DNA from 4 places in the Levilactobacillus parabrevis genome. Region 2 is predicted to be linked to each of the others. Evidence: predicted binding sites of a transcription regulator. Region 2 holds the regulator's gene; each other region holds the start of a gene.
The links. Region 2 encodes NrdR, which represses ribonucleotide reductase genes. Its sites were predicted from a motif close to ACACNATATATNGTGT; they were not measured.
Positions count from the first base shown of each region.

Region 1 (3,167 bases), 560 kb from region 2:
TCCCTAAGGTTGTCGACCCAGCAAGCCTGACGCATGGCAAACCGGACCCTGAGATCTACACCAAGGGGGCCCAGTTGTTAAACTTGCCACCTGAACAATGTATTGGGGTCGAAGATGCCGCTGCCGGCGTCCAAGCCATCAACGCAGCCGGTGAAGTCTCCCTGGGAATCGGTGATGCCACCGAATTGGGTGCCGCCGACATGGTCTTTGCCGACACGGCCGACGTAACGTTGGCGAACATCGCAAAGAAGTTAGGCTAATCACAACGCGCAATCCGAAATAAGCAATCTGCTATCAGTAGGGCCTGGGACAACTCCCTAGGCTCTTTTATTATGCTATTTTATAGGATTGAAACGTGAGCCAAAGACAGCCGGTACCACACTCTTAGCTTTGCCCCCTACTTAGTACTAATGTAAAAAGTGGCCAATCAGTCGCATCTTTATTGGCAACTTTAGGAAAATTTACGTTCTCACAAATTAAACAATAAAAGGGCAACACCCGCCATCCCCCACTGCAATAGTGAGCAGATTAGCTACGTGTCGCCCGTCTTTTTGACCCTATTCTTCCTAATCAAAATACGCTATACTAACGAGACTGGTCACCTGATTTACTGGATCAAACCGAAGTGACGCAGACCCTTGACGATGCCGTCATCCATATTGCCAGCCGTGACGTATGCCGCCTTATTCTTGGCCTGGAAGACCCCGTTACCCATGGCAATCGGGATATCGACCTCATCAAACATCTGTAGGTCGTTCAAGCCATTCCCAAAGGCGTAAGTCTTAACCTTCTCGAGGCCGGCTTCCTTCAAGAACGTGCGAATTCCCGTCTGTTTGGTGACCCCCGTCTGCATGGTGTCCAAGGCGCGCGGATTGTTGCGGACGAAGGACAGTGTCCCTGCGAACTTCTCGCGGTAGATTTTTTCCTTGTCGCGGTTGAAGACGTTCAAAAAGTTAATATCTTGGGTCTGATACCAAGTGGGATCGACCCGCGCGTCTAGCCGCAATAATTTAAAGTTATCGGTCGTGTCCTGGTTTGCCTGACTCAAGCGAAAGCCCTGGTTGTTAAAGTAACCCAGCGGATCACCCTGCTCTTTGGCAAAGGCCGTAATGGCCGTTAACGTCTTCTGATCGATCACGGCCGCAGTTAATTTTTTGCCCTGATATTGGACGTAACTACCGTTCGCACTGACCACAGCATCGATTCCCGTGGCATCCAGGACATATTGAATCTCAAAAATGTTTCTTCCAGTCGCAATAACTGGTAGAATATGATGTTGTTGCATTTCTTGAATGGCTGCGACACTTGTCGGTAAAACATTCTTGTCGTCGTCAAATAACGTTCCATCCAAGTCAAAAAAGACGATTGCTTGATACATTTAATCAACCTCCTAATCCACTAATACCAACGGTTTCATTATACAACAATGACCAAAGTACAGGAAATGGCGGAAATTTTTCTTCCCGGCAGATGTAGTAGTCAGTCATTTTATGGTACACTATATCTTGTATTTCTAATTAAAGAGGGGCTATCATGGTGATAATTACAGCTGGAATGATCGGGGTCGGTAAAACGACTCTAACTGGAAAAATCGCATCACATTTAAATACGCAAGCATTCTTCGAACCGGTCGGTGATAACCCGGTGTTACCACTCTACTACCGGGACCCAAAGCAATATGGTTTCTTGCTACAGATTTACTTCTTGAACAAGCGGTTTAGCATGATCAAACGAGCCCTCGCGGACGACAACAACGTCCTCGACCGTTCAATCTACGAAGACGCCCTGTTCACGCGAGAAAACAACGCTGAAGGAAACATTACGGACACCGAACTCGAGGTTTACTTACAACTCCTCGACAACATGATGACCGAATTGGACGAACTCCCAAAGAAGGCACCAGACTTATTAGTCTACGCCGATGCCGACTTCGACACCATTCTTCACCGGATCAAGAAGCGTGGCCGGGACTACGAACAATTCGACAACAATCCTGAATTGGAATCCTACTACAAGAAGATGTGGACGGCTTACCAAGGTTGGTTCGCCGACTACGACATCAGCCCTAAGATCAAGATTGACTTACAGAAGTACGATCTTGACAAGCCGGGTAACACCGACATCGTTTTAGGCCAAATTGATGACGCCTTAAAAGGCATTCGGACCGACGCAACGGTCTAAATTGACAAAAAACTCCCGCAAGCCAGAAATGGTTTGGGGGAGTTTTTTAATTTAATGGTCCGCCGTTTCAGATGGCAGCAGGATAATCTGGCTGTCACCATCATCGTAGGCCAGAACAGTATCTGGGAGTTCGGGAGCATAAGCGAAATCCGTATCGAACCCCGCACTCAGGGCTCCTGGATGATCATTTTCATCTAATTGGACGTATTCAAACGTAGTCGTCCCTTGGTTGTTATGCAGCTTAAACGTCAGTAGATTCTCCAACGGAAATACCCCTTGGAGGTCTTGGTCGATGATCTCCCAAACGGCGTCGATCATGTCGCCGGGCAAGGCCGCAACGGTACCGTAACTGGCGTAACGTGAATGATTATTTTCAAACATTTTCTTCGCCTCCACTCTCGGTCATTTAGAACTATTATACCGTATCTCCCCTTAAAACGGGAATAATTACGCTTGATGGTCACTTAAGCTCTGCGTGCCTCGGCGGTCGAGCAAGTTGACCAAGAATGAAACCACAATCAGGCAGGCCCCGGTAATGAAAATCAGGTGTAACCCTTGATACAGAATACCATGTAGCGTAGGCAACAGGTGCGCTGGGAGATTTTTGGCCGTTTGTGGGTTAATTAACTTATTCATCATCGCCATGCTGGTCCCGGGATGACTGGCAACGCCATGCGCCATCACCACGTTCATGACAATCCCTAAAACGGACACCATCACGGTCTGTCCCAACGTTCGTGCCAAGGTATTAAAGGAAGTCGCCACCCCAATCTCAGCCACGGGTACCTTGCTCTGCACCGTGACGGTCGTGGTGGTAATCGTAATCCCAAAGCCAGTCCCGCAGATTGCGGCAATGACAAAGAAACTCCAGAACGGCGTGGTAGCGGGAATAATCGCCATAATAACCGCCCCAATCAGCACCAGCGTCAGGCTAATATTAACAATCTGATATGGTGAGCGTTTCATTAGTAATTTACCAGCAATAA
Region 1 is NZ_CP168688.1:1,105,605-1,108,771, reverse strand. It holds gene pgmB (beta-phosphoglucomutase) at 1-260, shown strand, start outside; gene ACEPSU_RS05320 (Cof-type HAD-IIB family hydrolase) at 608-1,378, opposite strand; gene ACEPSU_RS05315 (deoxynucleoside kinase) at 1,534-2,181, shown strand; gene ACEPSU_RS05310 (DUF960 domain-containing protein) at 2,233-2,562, opposite strand; gene ACEPSU_RS05305 (MDR family MFS transporter) at 2,629-3,167, opposite strand, start outside.
Region 1: a site for NrdR is predicted at 1,496-1,511, ahead of ACEPSU_RS05315 (deoxynucleoside kinase). Genes of this name have one in related genera too.

Region 2 (3,167 bases):
CATGAGCTTTTGCATGGTCTTGCTTAAATCTTCCATCTGCTAATCCTCCTTCCCCTTGCTACGCGCTTCTAGTCGCGCAATGCGTTGCTGTAATTGTTTCTGCTGCTCGTCAGTAAGCTTTGCGGTCGTTGGTGCCTGAGCTGCGCCACTCGGCTTCTTCGCCCAGTCTGGCAACGTCTCCTTGACCGTCGACTGCTGACGTCGAGAACGACGAGGCTTGCTCAGCGCTTGCTGCCGCTCCCTGATTTTTTGAATCGCCAGTTCCGGCGTACTAACCTTAGACTTGCTCCAATCGTTAGCAATCGTATCTAATAAATTTTTATTCAACGTTGGCTTGTTCTCGTCCACTAAAACGTGATAGATCATCAGATTCAGGACAGACTCGGGGAACAGTTGTCGACTTACCAAGTCCCGAACAATTCGCTGTTCGCCATCCGTTACGAAACCACCGGTACTCTGCTTGATCCCCTGCAGAAACTTCACCGGAGCTGATGCACTGGCGACCTTGATCAAGGCCTGCTCGGCGCTGGAAGCACCCTTGGCTGTAGAAGCGGCGGCTGACGGCATACTTGCTGCCGAACTAGCCGGTGCGCTCACTGCCTCGCCGCGATGCTGATACCCGAAGGCCTGGGCCACAATGCGCTTGAACTGTTCCGGATTGAAAATGTTGGTTGCCAAGTCCGTAGCCTCGCCAATGTAGCGAGCCATGGTCGGTTCATCCAAGCCATAGGTCGCGTGCTCCGTCAGCAATAACTGACGGTACTTACCGACGGCGCGAGTGTCCACGAAGGATCGCTCTAACAGTTCTCCTAACAGCTTAAAGTCAAATTGAACCTTATCCGCGGACAAGTCCGGCGCGCTACTAGTCGTCGTTAGATTCTGCCGATTACTCGTCACCACTTCGGGGATATCACGCAACTCATCACCATCCACATGAAAGACGTCCAGAAAGTTCTTCGTAATATTTTGTTCTTCGTCACTGGACCTTGCCGTCACAGTGTTCGCCGTAACCAACGCTTGGTACAGGTCCTCACCCACGACGCCCAGCAACTGAACACTCAACAGGTCATCCTTAAAGAAGTCCTGCGGCGCAAGCGGTGCATGTAACTCGTAGACGAAACTAGAGAGATCGCCCTCCGTTTTTACCCGCGTCGTCAGGAGACCCGTTGCCTCTAACCGTAACCGCGCCGCGTACAGGTGAGCTAGGTCTAAACCCAACTCCGCTAGTAAAATAGCGTGGCGCTTATAGGTCTCGCGTTGTGGGAGCCAAAAAAGGGCCGAGAAGAGCCCCGTGGCACTCGGTCCAATGATCGGTTGGTAGAGCTGCGTTAAGGTTTGCCAACTTTGGTCGGTCAACCGATCCGCCAACCGAACCAAAAAGCCCGTCTTTGGCTGCAATTGGTGCCAGGAATCCTCCATGCCTTATTTCGCCTCGCTTTGCCGGTCTGTCCGGTCCTTAGCTTTTGCTTTATCTTTATCCATCATGTCTTTTAATTCGTTGAAGAAGACCCCAGTATCCTTGAACTGCCGGTAAACACTGGCAAAGCGAATATAGGCGATCTCATCAACGTCGACCAACCGGTTCATCACGTATTCCCCAATCAATTGACTGGAGATTTCGTTGACACCGAGTGCCCGAATCTTATTTTCAACTTCATCAACGATCTTCGTCATGACGTCCATCCCCACCGGCCGTTTTTCAGCCGAGCGAATGATGCCCCGTAAGATCTTTTCGCGATTGAACTCCTCACGCGTGCCGTTCTTTTTAATTACCAACAGCGGTGTCGCTTCAACCCGCTCAAACGTCGTGAACCGAAAGCCACAGCTCTCACACTCACGACGCCGGCGGATGACACGTCCATCGTCGGTCGGTCGACTATCGACGACCCGCGATCCATTATGATGACAGTGCGGACACTGCATTTTGGTCACCTCATTTTTTCATTGGTTACTTGATTATCTAACGCTTTACGTTGATTTAAATTGTCGCCTTCGGCTGCCAGGGATTCCGCCTGCTGTGGGGACCAGTAAAAGCCTGAGAAACGGTCTTTTACCTCGTCTTGAAACCTCGCCAAGTAACGGCGAGTTTCCAAGCACGTCCCATGATGTAACCCCGGGAAAAACCAAACGCCCGGGCTAACATCATCGACACGGCTGGCTGCATCCCTGGCCTCCTGCGGCTAAGCTAGTTTTTACCACTATCGTTCAGACTCTCCTGATCATCACTGAAACCATCCGTGACCAGTGGCCGCAAACGATGTTACTAAACGACTTATCGCTTGTACGTTAACGAACAACTTTGCCGTCCTAAATCCACACAACCAACATTCCGCCACTTAATCTAGCTCTTCAGCCAAGACTGCTGCCGATGAGCCTAAATTAGTGGTGTCAAGCCATTCTACCACTTGTTGGCGCGTTTGGGCAATCGTTCCCGCGTTATCGATGACCACATCGGCCAACGCGACCTTCTTGGCGATGGGCCACTGCTGGTCCATTCTAGCCTGGGCCGCGGCTTCACTTAGGCCATTGCGAGCCATCAACCGCTGTCGTTGGATTGTCGCCGAGGTCGCCACCACCATCACGTGATCGACCAGATCGACCAGGTAACCAACTTCATAGAAGGTCGGTGCATCAATGACGATACCCGTCACGTTCTGAGTGCGGTACAGCGCCAATTGACGTTGAATTTCCGCCTGAATCAGCGGGGTCGTAATCGCTTCTAAGCGATGTAGCTCTTCTGGTCGGCTAAAAACTAACTGCCCCAACTTTTTACGGTCAAGACTGCCGTCACCTTGACGAAAATCTTCGCCAAAAGTGGCACAAATCTGCTGGAGTCCCAGTGTTCCTGGCGCCACCACTTGGCGGGCAATGACATCGGCGTCGATAATCTTCAGACCAGCCAGACCTAGCCAGTGGCTGACCGTCGACTTACCCGTAGCGATGCCGCCAGTTAAGCCCCACACCTCAGTCATCTTTGATTTCCTCTAATGCCTCTGGTGGGTAAGGCTGGCAGTGGGGGCAGAAATGCGTGCCTCGCTGGGCAACCTTGATCTTCACAATCTCGGTACCACAGCGCTCGCAGGGTTCCCCCTCGTGGCCGTAAACGTGCAAGTGATTTTGGAAGTTGCCCGTCTCGCCAAACGCCGTCGAAAACGTATGCACCGTGG
Region 2 is NZ_CP168688.1:1,669,029-1,672,195, forward strand. It holds gene dnaI (primosomal protein DnaI) at 1-36, opposite strand, end outside; gene ACEPSU_RS07885 (replication initiation and membrane attachment family protein) at 40-1,419, opposite strand; gene nrdR (transcriptional regulator NrdR) at 1,423-1,923, opposite strand; gene coaE (dephospho-CoA kinase) at 2,337-2,972, opposite strand; gene mutM (bifunctional DNA-formamidopyrimidine glycosylase/DNA-(apurinic or apyrimidinic site) lyase) at 2,965-3,167, opposite strand, start outside.

Region 3 (3,167 bases), 710 kb from region 2:
TGATCCATACTCGGTTTTCACGTTCTATCGCCAGCTGATTCAGTTGAAAAAGACGGTACCGACGCTACAAAAGGGCCGTTATGAATTGATTGATACTAAAGATGACCAATTATATGTTTATCGTCGAACTTATAATGGCGATAATTGGTTGATCGTCGTGAATATGAGCAATGCTGCTGCAACCACTCAGGAGTTTGATTTAAATCCGAGCGAGCTGATTGTCACCAATATGCGGGTAGATGCAGCTTCGGATGAAACGCAGATTCAGCCGTGGGAAGCCCGGTTGTACCATTTACGAAAACTAGAGTGAGATTGAAAGCGGGGCGGTCCGGGTGAAAACGCGGCCGCCTTTTGTATACATTTGATTGTGAAAGAGTATTTTAGCTGTTAATAATTAGCCAGAATTATAGTCGGAGTAGTTTAAACCATAAACTTTTCGACAAATTAGTGAAAGCCACTTGCATTTCACGAGATTGTTCTTTATTATTAAATGTATAGATATTTCTATGGGGTCAACCATTTTGCGTATTGCTAATCGTGTTAATTATCTTAGCGGTTAGTAAGTAAAAGATAAGGATATGATGAATACTATGGCAAAAAGTAAGGTCGTACATGCGGAGAGTTTCTTCGAATCTTACATGGAGTTGAAGCGAGAATTAGAGAAATCAGCAACGCGATTCCAACGAGCAATGGGGATTTCGGTGGATCAGTATGCTATTCTGCATCATATTTTGGAGAATCCCGGTAAGTTGACGTCGGCCACGGTTGCTGACAGTCGGGGAATCTCCCGAGCAGCTGTTTCACGCGGGATTTCACAGCTGATTCGGCGCGGTTACGTGCTGCAGAGCTATCAGTCTTCCGATCGCCGGGTACGGCCGCTGTCGTTAACCACGAGTGGGGAAGAGCTAGAAATGACGTGTCATGATCTGCTGGTCAAGTCAGCGAAGATCATGAGTGAGACCCCCCTTTCTGCAGAGGGGAGTCAGTTAACGGTGGGTGAAGCTAACACAGATGCTTGCGTCGGCTACGGCACAATTAACGCCGGAAGCACCAGAAGAGTAAGGGACTTTTAAATTTTTCTTTAGACGGATCAGTCGTTCACGACTGATCCTTTTTATTTGGCCATTTCCCCTCAAACTATAAAAAGTGTGCAATGCCGATATGTTATAGAATCCTGTTTCACAGGACACCTGACGGGAGAGTAACCGTTTTCTGATAGCCTTGGCGTCATGAAACAAATTTGAAATTTTTCCAGTTTCAGAGAAAATTGCGTGCTATAATCATACCTGTTGCTCAAAACGAGCGACACAATATATTGTGTAGTGTAGCCACTTTGCCGGCGAGATTAATACTATATGTGGTTAATAAAACATGAGGGAGCGCATTAACATGAAGCATTATATTCAATTTTTATCTCACCAACTGAAGGGCTGGCCACAACAGAATTATTATCTGTTCTTCTTTAGCCTCGGGTGCCAGGTCATGACCTTGGTTGGCCAGCAGATAACGCTACTGACGGTGCTGACGTTTATTGGGACCACGTTAGGTGTGCTGTGTGTTCTGGCAATTAACGCGGCCAAGTCAGTCAACGGCTGGCTGGGTGTGTTGTCTGCGATTTGCTTCATCGTTACGGGTTTCGCTGCTAAAAATTATTTAAGTATTTTTGAACAGTTATCTTACGTGGTCACGCTGGATATTCCGGTTCTGCTGAGTGCAAGCTGGAACGTTAACATGGCTTCTAAGATTCGGAAGTTTGACGGTAAGAGCTGGGCCATTGCGTTGGTTTCCACGGTTGCCGTTTACCTAATCTCCGGGTGGGCCATTGGCGCCTTTACGGACGATCCTCGGCCTTGGGTCGATGCGATCAGCTTTGCCATCAGTTTAACGGCTGGCATCATTTGCTTCTTACGTTTCAACAACCAGTACGTCTGGTGGATTGCTTCAGGTCTCGCTCAAATGGTTCTGTGGTTCATTTCGTTCCGGCAGGGTTCTGCAACGCTGGCGATGTTTATCAACAGTTCCGTCTACCTGATCAACGACGTGTTGGCCTTCACCGTTTCACCTTGGTACAACAAGAAGGAACGCGCGCGGATCATCAAGCAAGAGACGGCGTACGCTGCCAGTCTAGAGAGTTCCAACTAAGTTAAGGTTTAGTGATTGGGCCGTTGTTTCAGGCGTGGGGCTTGAAACAACGGCTTTTATGGTGATTTTGTGCTTGTCGAATGCGTGACCGTCTTTTCAAAACTGACTTTTTTCAGCGCGGGTACGGGGGACGTGGTACACTAGGGGCATTGCTTGTATGAGGGAGCGGAGACCATGATAGTTGAGAAGAAGATCGGGGCGAAAGATCAGGACCTGGTATGGGTCATGACTATGGTTGAGGAAGAAGCTGACCGAGAGACCCTGAAGGTTAAATATGGCCTAACCGATGAGATTTTAACGTATGTGACCGATGAAAACGAGCGGTCCCACTATGACCGGGACGATTTCTTAAATTCACAATTATTTGTGTTGCACGTGCCGGTGGTCGTAGATCAGGTATCCCAGCGCTACATCACGCGACCAGTGACGTTTCTATTGAAGGGAAATAATATTTTTTCCATCACCACGAAGAATACACACTGGGCGAATACGCTGTTGGATGAGCGATTGAAGCTGGATCAAATCTACGACACAAATGAATTGTTGCTGGTTGGGATGTTCATTCTATTCGACCAATTTCTGGCGCCGATTCGCAAGATCAATGCGGAACAGAATCGTTTGGATAAGCAACTCAATAAGTCGCCGGATAACAAGGACTTAATTGCGCTGTCCAACCTGCAACAGAGCCTGGCTTACTTTGTCAGTGCCACGCGTAACAACGCCATGATGGCGGTCAATCTCAGCAATACGCCGTTTGGTCGGCAACTTTCTGACACCAATCAGGAACGGCTAGATGATGCGGTGATCGAAGCACGTCAGGCCTCTGAAATGACGTCAATTGAAGCCGATGTTGTTGACCGAATCTCAAGTACGTTCAATAATGTTCTGAATAATAACCTGAACGACACGATGAAGTTCTTAACGATTTGGTCATTGGTCTTAACGATTCCAACCATTGTGACTGGTTTTTACGGTATGAATGTCAAACTACCGTTGGCTAATCAAGGCAGTGTCTCATGGTTGAT
Region 3 is NZ_CP168688.1:2,377,244-2,380,410, reverse strand. It holds gene ACEPSU_RS11145 (alpha-glucosidase) at 1-310, shown strand, start outside; gene ACEPSU_RS11140 (MarR family winged helix-turn-helix transcriptional regulator) at 591-1,073, shown strand; gene pnuC (nicotinamide riboside transporter PnuC) at 1,390-2,142, shown strand; gene ACEPSU_RS11130 (magnesium transporter CorA family protein) at 2,317-3,167, shown strand, end outside.
Region 3: a site for NrdR is predicted at 1,306-1,321, ahead of pnuC (nicotinamide riboside transporter PnuC). Genes of this name have one in related genera too.

Region 4 (3,167 bases), 730 kb from region 2:
CTGATGGTTTACTTCCTGATGACTAGTTTGGGTGAAATGGCCACGAACATGCCAATCTCTGGTTCGTTCGCCGCGTATTCCGCCAAGTATGTTGACCCAGCTTTAGGATTTGCGATGGGCTGGAACTACTGGTTCAACTGGGCCATTACGGTTGCCGTTGATATTTCTACTGCTGCTCTGGTCATGAAGTTCTGGTTACCTGGCGTTCCCGGTTGGATCTGGAGTGCCGTTGCCTTGCTTCTGGTCTTCACGATCAACGCATTCTCCGTTCAAGCCTTTGGTGAAACGGAATTCTGGATGTCTTTGATCAAGGTTGTTACGATCTTTATCTTCCTGGCTGTTGGTTTAATGACGATCGTTGGTATCATGGGCGGTCACGCAACTGGCTTGGAAAACTTCACTTACAAGAAGGCACCATTTGTTGGCGGTTTCCCAGCCATTCTGAGTGTGTTCGTTGTTGCCGGGTTCTCCTTCCAAGGTACTGAATTAGTTGGTATCACGGCTGGTGAATCTGAAGACCCTTCACACAGTGTTCCTAAGGCGATTAACTCAGTGTTCTGGCGGATTATTTTATTCTATATTTTAGCTATCTTTGTCATTGCCGCCGTCTTACCATACACGAGTCATGATCTGTTAGGTTCTTCTGCAAGTGACATTGCAATCAGTCCATTTACGTTGGTCTTCCGTCGTGCTGGTTTGGCTGCTGCTGCCAGCGTGATGAACGCGGTTATCTTGACGGCCGTTATCTCAGCTGCTAATTCTGGGATGTACGCGTCAACGCGGATGCTGTTCTCCCTGTCAAAGGAAGGCTACGCACCTAAGTTGTTCGAAAAGACTGGTAAGAACGGGATTCCTTATCCTGCATTGTTTGCCACGACCATCATCGCTGCATTGACCTTTATCAGTAGTATTGCCGGTCCTCAAATCTACATGTGGTTAGTTGCCGCTAGTGGGTTGACTGGGTTCATCGCTTGGTTCGGGATTGCTTTATCTCACTTACGGTTCCGTCGGGCGTTCACCTTACAAGGCCACAAGCTGTCTGAACTGAAGTACCATGCAAAGTGGTTCCCATTAGGACCAATTCTGGCCTTGGTATTATGTATCGCCGTAATCGTGGGTCAAGATCCACAATCCTTCTTCACTGGTAACTGGGAACAAGTGCTGGTTACCTACATGAGTGTGCCACTGGTCTTAGTCCTCTACATTGGCTACAAGATCAAGAAGCACACGAAGTTGATTCCATTGAAGGATGTCGACGTTTCTCCAGTCCATCGTGATGGGACGTTAAAGGAAGACGCTGCGGCACGTGAAGCATCAAACGATTAATCTGGAATTGTGTGGGCAATTTTCACTTAAATAAAAAAATTTTAACGACGATTGGTTCGAGTGAATCCCGACCAGTCGCCGTTTTGTGTCTGACAAGGGGACAGAACCCGTGAACCGCTGAAGAGGAATTTTCCACGATATATTGTCTTTTGCCGATAGGGTTGGTACAATATGTAGTGTTGAAATTTAGACCGGATGAAAACGATTTCCGGTATGCGCGTAAATCAAAGGAGAGATAGCATGCTTGTACTATCAGGAACAATTGGGGCCGGCAAGACGAGTTTAACGAACTTATTAGCCGAACACTTACAGAAACCAGCTTTTTATGAATCGGTGGACGATAATAAGATTTTGCCACTGTTTTACCAGAACCCGCAAAAGTATGCTTTCTTATTGCAAATTTACTTTTTAAACAAGCGGTTGGACAGCATCAAGGCTGCCAACGCTGACGATGAAAGTGTCTTGGATCGTTCAATCTTTGAAGACTCCTTACTCTTTCACTTAAACGCCGACCTCGGTCGAGCAACCAGTACGGAAGTCGATATCTACGATTCCTTACTGGCTAACATGATGCAAGAATTACCAGACGCCGTTCACAAGAAGAACCCCGATCTATTGATCCACATCAACATTTCCTTTGAAACGATGTTGGAACGGATCAAGAAGCGTGGCCGTTCTTACGAACAGATCGATCACGATCCTAGCTTGTTCGAATACTACAAGCAACTCGATCAACGTTACGTGAACTGGTACAACAACTACGACAAGTCACCTAAGATGCAAATCGACGGCGACAAGCTGGACTTCGTGGAAGACCCAGCAGCGCGTCAAGAAGTTCTCCACTTGATCGACGAAAAGATTGCTTCACTCTAAGCTTAACTTGAGTAAACCATGATAAATGGTTGAGAGCACTGACCACGGTTGGTGCTCTTTTCTTTACAGCAAAATGAAGATTAATGGTTGCCACTAAGCTAGTGTATTTTGTCCGCACTGCGGCTGCCAGGGATTCCACCTGCTGTGGGGACGCTCCGGCCTGAGAAGCGGGCTTCCGACTCGACTTGGAGCCACGAAACCCACCTGTCTCCAAGCTCGCCCGTGGTGTAAACTGGCCAAAAAACGCCAGTTAACACCACCTCCACGGCCGGCTCCATCCCTGGCAGCCTTCGGCTAAAGATGGTTTATGGCCATTTCAAAATTCAAGGTCTAAACACACTTAGTTTTTCAGCTGATGGTATGCAATAACCGGAGTTGATTTGTGTTTGAAATGATGACTGGAGATTTTTATTACTCGGTGAAAGTGGTAGGTGAATTCGTTTGCCGGATTGTTTTTTCATAATTAACAATGCTTAATCTGGACGGTATTTATGCTCGCAGTGATGACAGGTCGTGAAAATTGAGCGGCTATGTAAAGCCATCGTCGTAAGAGACCAGAGATTCCGCCTGCTGTGGGGACCGCCTGCAGCCAGAGTGCGGGCTTCCGTCTCGGTTTGAAACCTCGCGAAGTTCGTGCGATTTTCCAAACGCGTCCCGCGCTGTACGGCCGGGAAAGTCACCGGTCTAACACCGCTGTCACAGCTGGCTACACCCTGGCTGCCTTCAGCTAAGGCAACGTTTGACAGGTATGTATTGGACTGGCTGGAAGTTTTAGCATAGATGCACCAGTGATTGAGGATGATAGTAAATTTTCACTTAACCTTGTTTTGCTCCTAGTCAATTGTTATAGAAGAGGTGTAGATCGTGGCAAGTGGACTTCGCACGTAATATGACGATTTGGCAGGGATTTTATATTTATTGTGATATTGTTATCGGCAAGTATCCAGGTGAGTAACAAGCTTAGCCGG
Region 4 is NZ_CP168688.1:940,078-943,244, forward strand. It holds gene ACEPSU_RS04470 (amino acid permease) at 1-1,326, shown strand, start outside; gene ACEPSU_RS04475 (deoxynucleoside kinase) at 1,567-2,199, shown strand.
Region 4: a site for NrdR is predicted at 1,491-1,506, ahead of ACEPSU_RS04475 (deoxynucleoside kinase). Genes of this name have one in related genera too.